Regions from separate parts of the Streptomyces sp. NPDC022552 genome, predicted to be linked through region 1. Evidence: riboswitches for the same ligand, from Rfam matches in the RefSeq annotation. Region 1 holds a riboswitch; the other holds the start of a gene.
The links. A riboswitch is a leader RNA that binds a small molecule or an ion and turns the genes downstream of it on or off. The one in region 1 is predicted to bind cyclic di-AMP.

Region 1 (4,243 bases):
GCGGCTGCAGGGCGACGTAGCGGGCGAGCCCCTCGGCCTCGGCGAAGTCGAGGGAGGCCTGGAGCCGCTCGGGGGCGATGTTGGAGGCGGCGACGGCCCGCACCTTGCCGTCCCTCACCAGCTGGTCGAGCGCGGTGACGATCTCCTCGACCGGGACGGAGGTGTCGTCGAAGTGCGTGTAGTACAGGTCGATGTAGTCCGTGCCGAGCCTGCGCAGCGACTCCTCCGCCGCGGCCTTGATGGTGGTCGCGGAGAGGCCCTTGTACTGGGGGTGGGCGCCGCCCTTGGTGGCGAGGACGATGTCGGAGCGGTTGCCGCGGGTGGCCAGCCACTTGCCGATGAGCGTCTCGGACTCGCCGCCCTGGTTGCCCTCGGCCCAGTGGGAGTACATGTCGGCGGTGTCGACGAAGTTGCCGCCGGCGGCGGTGTAGGCGTCGAGGACGGCGAGGGACTGCGCCTGGTCGGCGGACCAGCCGAAGACGTTGCCGCCCAGCGCCAGGGGGAAGACGTGCAGGTCGGAGCTGCCCAGCGGGCGAAGAGAGGTCATGCGAGGCTCGAACACCCACCGCCGTACGGGTATTCCGACAGCCCTGGCGTCGGGGGGACGCCGCCAGGACTGCCGAAGCCGTGGGAACGAGCGCGTGGAGCCTTCGCGTGTCCGGCGCGTGGGGTCAGACCGAGATGCCCTTGCCCGCCAGCCAGGCCGCCGGGTCGACGCCCGCGCCGCCCGGGGTGTGGACCTCCAGGTGCAGGTGCGGCCCGGTCACGTTGCCGGTCGCGCCCACGCGGCCGATGGTGTCACCGGTGCCCACGGACTGGCCGACGCTCGCCGTCATCGAGGACAGGTGTGCGTACCAGACCTCCGTACCGTCCTCCAGCTCCAGGACGATCCGGTAGCCGTACGAGCCGGACCAGCCCGCCGACTTGATCGTGCCGCCGTGCACGGCCTTGACCGGGGTGCCGGTGGGCGCCGCGAAGTCGAGGCCGGTGTGCTGCCCGGAGGACCACATGGAGCCGGACTGGCCGTACGTGGAGGTGAGGGTGTACGAGGACGTGGGCAGCGAGTAGCTCGCGGCGAGCTTCGCGAGGCGCTCGGCCTCGGCCTTCGCCGCGGCGGCCTCCTCGGCCTTCCGCTTCTCCTCGGCCGCGGCCTTCTCCGCCGCGTCCGCCTTCGCCGCAGCCTCGGCCGCCGCCTTCTCGGCGGCCGCCTTCTCCGCCGCGGCCTTCTGGTCGGCGTCGGCGGAGGCCTGCTGCTGCTCGGCCTGCTGCATGATGCGGGCGCGCAGCGCCTCACCGGCGTCCGCCGTCGAGGCGGCCGGGGAGCCCTCGGCCTTCTGGGTGCTGTCGGCCGGGAGCGCCAGGGTGGCCGTGAGCGGCTGCGGGTTGTTCGTCCCGGAGTCCGTACCGTCCTCGCCGGAGATCAGCTCGCCGACACCGGGCAGCTCGGAGGCGTCCGGCAGGTTGAGGTCGGGGAGGGATATCGAGACGGGGGGCTTGTCCTTGGCGGTCGCCATGCCGCCCGCGCCGACGGCCGCGATGACACCGACACCGAGGACGGTGGAGGAGCGGGCGAATCCGGAGCGCTGCTTCACGACACGGTGACGGCCGCCCGAACGGGCCTGCTGGCGAAGGGAGTCCTCGGTGGGGTTCCACTCCCCCCACGTCGCGGCGTCGTCGTCCGTCCCGGCGGCGCCCGGGGCGCCGAACGCGTTGAACCCGTCAGAAAGACCCTCGGGAGCAGGGGTGTTGGACGCCACGGAGGCGTACTCCTTTCCTTCCTTCTCGCCTACCGGGTTAGCTGACGGGTTCGGAGCAGGAAGGTCTCCTACGGGCGGTGTCGCACGAGTGCGACGGTGCCCGATTCACCCCAAGTAGTGGTTCCCCGGTTCCCTTTCGAGATTCGGCGCGTGCGCACGGTGCCGTCTCTTACGACGGCTGGGACGACCGCGCTGCGTTATCGAACGTTAATAGACACGAGGGCCGGATTCCAAGCTGTTCCGCTTGATCATTAACGAGATTGAACTGGTACAGCCCGATTTGATCCCGCTTCAGTACGGACCTTTGCCGAGCCCCCTGAACTGATGGTGCGTCAATTGTTATCTCAGCGGTACCTCTCCACTACGGATGGTCACGGCACCACGGGCATCGTCCTGCGCCGCTCCGGCTGCCCGACCGCAGGCCGGCTCACCGCGAGCAGCGCCATGTCGTCCGTGGAGCCTCCGCCCGTGTACCGGCGGACGTCGTCGACCAGCGCGTCGAGCAGCTCCTCTGGCCCCGGGAAGATCCGCCCGGCGAGCCGCTCGGCCGGATCGTAGAAGGCCCCCGAGGCGTCGCGCGCCTCGGAGAGCCCGTCGGTGTAGAGGAGCAGCGTGGCGCCCGGGGGGTACGGAACCTCGTCGGCCCGGTCCGGCCAGGCGGCCAGCTCCCCCATGCCGAGCGGCAGGGCGGGCTCGGTCGGTTCGAGGTGGGCGAGGCCCCCGTCCGCGTACAGCAGCAGCGGCTCGGGGTGGCCGCGGTTCACCACCCGTACGTGCCCGTCCCCGCGCGGGATCTCGGCCAGGACGGCGGTGGTGAACCCCTCGATGGCGTCGAGGCTGGAGCGGCGCGTGCCCTCCCGGGCCAGGGCCCGCTCCAGCCGCTGCGCGACGCCCTCGAGCGTCGCCTCCTGTTCGGCCGCCTCCCGGAAGGCGCCGATCACGATGGCGACCGCCTCGACCGCGTCGAGCCCCTTGCCCCGGACGTCGCCGACCACGAGCCGTACCCCGTACGGCGTGTCCTGGACGGCGAACAGGTCACCGCCGATGAACGCGTCCGCCTGCGCGGCCTCGTAGCGGGCGGCGACGTGCAGCCCGCCGATCCGCTCGGCGGGCGTCGGCAGGACGGCCTTCTGCGCGGTCTCCGCGATCACGCGCGCCGAGGCGAGCCGCTCCCCGCTGCGCAGTACGACCCGGTTGACCAGCAGGGCGAGGGCGGAGACCGTGATGACGGTCAACGTCTCCGTGAGGGACGGGACTTCGCTGGAGGTGCCGTTGTAGAGGTGCAGCCCGACGCCGGCGAGGATCGCGGCGATGCCCGTGAGCAGCGTCGTCAGCATGGAGAAGAACGGGGCGGCGAGGAGCGGCGCGGCCGAGAACATCGGGGCGGCCGTGTACGCGGGCGGGGTGGAGAGGTCGAAGACGACCCCGCCGAGGATCACCAGCGGGGGCAGGGCGCGGAGGAACCGGCGGGTCCGCTCGGCACGCGCCCGAGGGCTCCCGTTCCCGTTCCCGCTGTTCCCGTCAGCGCTGCTCCCGTTCCCGTTTCCCTTCCCGTTCCCGCTCCCCTGCCCCACCTGTGCTCTCCTGCCCGGTCCGTACACGGCGACGGACCGTACCGCGCCCACCCCAGGGTGCCGGGCGCCGCGCCGCGCGGCGACCTTCGCTCGGCCAAGTGGGTTACCTCAGCAGGGCAGACCCCGGGGCCGGCCGCTCACAGGTTGCGCTCCGCGTAGACGGCCATCGCGTCCCGGACGAGAAGGACGGTGCCCTCGCCGTGCTGGTCGTAGTTCTGACCGAAGCGCGGGTCGTCGACGTACATCTGGCCGAGGCCGATCACGTACTCCTTCGTCGGCGTCGTGGTGGTCGACAGCCATGCGACGTGGCGACGCGCGATCGCCTGGACCTCGTCGCTGTCGGCGGCGAGGCCGTCCCGTGCCGCCTGCCCGAAGTCACGGGCGATGCCGGCCTGCTCGTCCATGAACGCCTGCTTCTCCTGGGCGCTGAGCGAGCGCCACCAGCGGTCGCCCTTCTCGTACGCGTCGCGGCCCCAGCGCTCGGTGACCTCCTCCTCGTACTGCGTGTGATCGAATCCGTCGAACACTTCTTCCGCCATGAGTTCTTCTCCGTTCTCCGTCTTGTGGAGAGTGGTCCGCACCGCCTCGATCTGCCGCCCGATCCGCTCCCGCTCCTGTTCGAGGAGCAGCAGATGGGTGCGCAGGGCGGCCGGCGTGTCCCGCTGACCCTCCAGGACCTCGGCGATGGCGGGCAGGGAGAGCCCGAGCTCGCGCAGCAGCAGGATGCGTTGCAGCCGCACGAGCGCCGCCTGGTCGTAGTACCGGTAACCGTTGGCGCCGATCCGGCTCGGCTCCAGCAGTCCGCGCTCTCCGTAGTGCCGGAGAGTGCGGCTGGTGGTGCCGGCCTTCTTGGCGATCTCCTGGATCGACCACTCCATGAGGAAAACGCTAAATCTTGACGTTGCGTAAAGG
Region 2 (4,243 bases), on a different contig from region 1:
GGCGCTCCGGGTTGGTGACGAACAGGTCGTCGCCGACGATCTGGACCTTGGAGCCCAGCTTGTCGGTGAGGACCTTCCAGCCGGCCCAGTCGTCCTCGAACAGCGGGTCCTCGATGGAGACCAGCGGGTACGCGGAGACGAGCTCCTCGTAGTACTCGGTCATCTCGGCGGCCGAGCGGGACTTGCCCTCGAACTCGTACGAGCCGTCCTTGTAGAACTCGGACGCGGCGACGTCGAGCGCGAGCGCGATGTCCTTGCCCGGGACGTAACCGGCCTGCTTGATGGCCTCCAGGATGAGGTCGAGCGCCTCACGGTTGGAGTCCAGGTTCGGGGCGAAGCCGCCCTCGTCGCCGAGGCCGGTGGACAGGCCCTTGGTCTTCAGGACGGACTTGAGGGTGTGGTAGACCTCGGTGCCCCAGCGCAGGGCCTCGGAGAAGGACTCCGCGCCGATCGGCGCGATCATGAACTCCTGGATGTCCACGTTGGAGTCGGCGTGCGAGCCGCCGTTCAGGATGTTCATCATCGGAACGGGCAGCAGGTGCGCGTTCGGGCCGCCGAGGTAGCGGAAGAGCGGGAGGTCGGAGGCCTCGGACGCGGCGTGCGCGACGGCGAGGGAGACACCGAGGATGGCGTTGGCGCCGAGGGAGGCCTTGTTGTCCGTGGCGTCCAGGTCGAACATGGCCTGGTCGATGAGGCGCTGCTCGGTGGCGTCGTAGCCGACGAGCTCCGGGCCGATCTGCTCGATCACGGCGAGGACGGCCTTCTCGACGCCCTTGCCCTGGTAGCGGTTCTTGTCTCCGTCACGGAGCTCAATGGCCTCGAAGGCACCGGTGGAGGCACCGGACGGAACAGCAGCACGGCCGGTGCTGCCGTCGTCGAGGCCGACCTCGACCTCGACCGTGGGGTTGCCTCGGGAGTCCAGGATTTCCCGGGCTACGACGACGTCGATGGACGGCACGAGCATCTCCTTCTGGGATGTGACGCTAGATGTGACGCTTGCGGTGCAGGGTCGCTTTGGCCTTGCGACAAGAGCCTAACCGGCTCCAGGGCTCCCGTCGGCCGGGCGCCCGCCCCCTGGGACGAAAAAGGACCCAAGGGCATGCATCTGGGGCCAAAGACCCCCAGAACTACTCGGCGGTAACCCCGAGCGGTCCTCTTTCCGGGCCGCCGCCGGGCCGTCGCCGGGGCCCTCACCCCGGCCTGACAGGGCCCCTGGCTCCGGGAACGCGGAACCCCGGCCCGGAGCGTACGGGGGAAGAACGCTCCGGACCGGGGTGGTCACCGCGGGAGGGTCGTCGGACTCGCGTGAGCCGCCGGACTCACGCGAGCCGCGGGGCTCACTTCAGGTGAAGCTGCTGGCCCGGGTAGATCAGGTCGGCGTCCTCGACGACGTCCTTGTTGAGCTCGAAGAGCTTCGCCCAGCCGCCCTTGACGTCGTGGGCGGCGGCGATGGTGCTCAGAGTGTCACCGGCGACGACCTTGTACTCGCCGTCACCCTTCTTGACCTTCTTGCCGGTCGGGGTGGTGACGGTCTTCTTGGACTCGGCCTTCTTCGGGGCGGTCCGCGTCTCGCTGCGGGTCGTCGGCTGCTCGGCCTGACGCTCCTGCTGCTTCGGGGCGGCCGGCGCGGTCTCGGCGGCACCGCCGGTGTAGGCGGCGCTGGAGAGGCCGACACCACAGCTCGGCCAGGCACCCTTGCCCTGGCCGGCGAGGACCTTCTCGGCGATGGTGATCTGCTGCGACTTCGAGGCCTGGTCGGCGGTCGCGGCGTACGCGGTGCCACCGTAGGCGGCCCAGGTGGAGGCGGAGAACTGCAGGCCGCCGTAGTAGCCGTTGCCGGTGTTGATGGACCAGTTGCCACCGGACTCGCACTGGGCGACGGTGTCCCACTCGGAGGCCGTGGCGGCCGAGGCGGACCCGGCGGTCATCAGCGGGGCGGCGACGGCGACACCGGCGACACCGGCGAGGGCGACGGCGCGGGTGGCCTTGGAGGGACGACGGTGTTTGCCCTTGGTGGAAAACAGCATGGAACTTCTCCTCACCGACGCCTGCGAGGTGAGCTGTCGGGTTCGGGCCATGTGAGTTGCCCGGCCGCGCGACCTTGCGCGCGGCTTCACCCCAAGCCGGTCCGTCGGCCGTCTGTCTCAACGGCCGGGGGCGGCACTTACCTTGGGTCCCCCGCTCCTGCCTACGGCGCTTGACGCGACGACTGTTCCCATCGGCCGACGGCAGGATTCGGCGATTCGGTCGACGGGGCCCGCGGTGGCGAGCGGTCCTGACCGTAGACACAGACCCGGGGGAAGTTCAAAGAGGCCCAGGTCGGACAAATCATCCCTACTTGCCTCGGGACGAAGGGTATTTACGCAGGTGAGAGGTGACGGAAGCAGAGTTTGCGGACGGGAAGCGCCAGTTGAGACAAAGAGACCCATGTCTCACTGGCGCAGAACCGGACATACGGCCCCGAACTATCCCTGGTTCGCGGTCGACCCGAGGCTGAGGTCGAGGCTCTGGCCAGGGAGGATGAGGTCCGGATCGGCACCCACCGTCGAGCGGTTGGCGTCATAGAGGGCGCCCCAGCCGCCCGGGAGTTCGTTCTGCTGGGCGATCACCGAGAGGTTGTCGCCCGGCTTGACGGTGTATTCACCGATCGCGTCAGCGATGTCCTGAGCAGCCGTGTTGTCCGGGTTGCCCTTACTGCCCTGGTTGCCCTGATCTGCCGCATCCGCACCGGCGTCCGCGCCAGGTGCCGGGATGTCAGTCGGCGCGTCGGTCGGGGAATCGGTCGGCGAGGCATGCCGACCCTTTTCGCCACCCTTGCCCGGATTGACCGACTCCTCCGGGGCTGCGTCACCGCGGTGCTTCCCGGTGCCCGGGCTCGACGGAGCGGTCGGCGCGGTGGGCGTGCCGGACGTCTCGGGCGTCGCGGTCGACCTGTCGTTCCCCCGCGAGGTGGTCTCGGGGATGTCGGCCTCGGGGGACGCCGTCTCGGATCCGGCCGGAAGGCCCGCGGTCCGGTTCGACTCCGGGAGGGGACCCGTGGGCTCCGCCGGCTTCACGGCCGGGCCCGGGTCGACATCGGGCGTGGCGCCGTCGTTCGTCAGCCCGGCGATCGGGGCGCAGGTGGCCCACTGCGTGTCGCCCGCGGCGAACGCCTTCTCCGCCACCGCGATCTGCTGGGCGCGGCTGGCGAGGTCCGCACTGGTCGCGTACGCGAGGCCGCCGTGCCGCTCCCAGCTCTCCTGGGTGAACTGGAGTCCGCCGTAGAGCCCGTTGCCGAAGTGGGCGCTCCACAGGCCGCCCGACTCGCACTCGGCGACCCGGTCCCAGGTGGCGGCGTCGGCGGCGGACGCCGAGCCCGCGCCGAGGAGGGGAAGCGCCAAGGCCGATCCCGTCACGCCTGCGGCGACAACGATGGCGGGGGCCTGGCGGGGTCTGCGGTGTCGTCCGTTCCCGGAGCGCATGGGGAGGGCCTTTCGCGTGACTGCTGAGGTGACGGTGAACGTAGCGGCATTCGAACGTCAGTAACAAGTCGATGCAGCGGAGATCACGCGAAAGTCACAGTCTTGACGATCCGTCAGCCACCCAAAGGGGAGAACTCGACCGGAAGCGTGCGCAATCCCCGCATGATGAGCCCTCCGCGCCACCGCAGATCGGCCGGATCCGCGGCAAGTCGTAGGTCCGGCAGGCGAGTCAGCAGCGTCGCGAGCGCGATCTGCCCTTCGAGCCGGGCGAGCGGTGCGCCGATGCAGTAGTGGATGCCGTGCCCGTAGCCGAGGTGCTGGTTGTCGCGCCGGGACAGATCGAGCGTGTCCGGCTCGTCGAAGCGCGCCGGGTCCCGGTCGGCGGCGGCCAGCACCACGAGGACCGGGTCGCCCGCCGGGATCTCCTGCCCGCCGATCGTCAGCGGCTCCATGGCGTACCGCCAGGTCGCCAGCTCCACCGGGCCGTCGTATCGCAGCAGCTCCTCCACACCGGTCTCCAGGAGTCCGCGCTCCCCCGCCGCGAGCGAGGCCTGGAGCCGCTCGCGCTGACCGGGATTGCGCAGCAGGGCGTAGACCCCGTTGCCCACCAGGTTGACCGTCGTCTCGAAACCGGCGAAGAGCAGGATGAAGGCCATCGCGGCGGCCTCGTTCTCGGTGAGGTGCTCGCCGTGGTCGGAGGCCTTGATGAGCCCCGAGATCAGGTCGTCGCCGGGATCGAGCCGCTTGCGGTGGATCAGCTCCGCCAGATATCCGCGCATCTT

Region 2: linked by a shared signal. The riboswitch ahead of ACZ3OF_RS19950 (transglycosylase family protein) and the one ahead of ACZ3OF_RS15620 (M23 family metallopeptidase) in region 1 are both predicted to bind cyclic di-AMP.

Annotation. Positions count from the first base shown of each region.
Region 1 covers NZ_JBVHGJ010000005.1:20,598-24,840, forward strand. Annotated here, with positions in the region: gene ACZ3OF_RS15615 (aldo/keto reductase) at 1-547, opposite strand, end outside; gene ACZ3OF_RS15620 (M23 family metallopeptidase) at 672-1,757, opposite strand; cyclic di-AMP (ydaO/yuaA leader) riboswitch at 1,769-1,916, opposite strand; gene ACZ3OF_RS15625 (PP2C family protein-serine/threonine phosphatase) at 2,129-3,208, opposite strand; gene ACZ3OF_RS15630 (MerR family transcriptional regulator) at 3,469-4,209, opposite strand.
Region 2 covers NZ_JBVHGJ010000007.1:59,880-64,122, forward strand. Annotated here, with positions in the region: gene eno (phosphopyruvate hydratase) at 1-964, opposite strand, end outside; gene ACZ3OF_RS19950 (transglycosylase family protein) at 1,338-2,027, opposite strand; cyclic di-AMP (ydaO/yuaA leader) riboswitch at 2,031-2,206, opposite strand; gene ACZ3OF_RS19955 (transglycosylase family protein) at 2,466-3,380, opposite strand; gene ACZ3OF_RS19960 (cytochrome P450 family protein) at 3,575-4,243, opposite strand, start outside.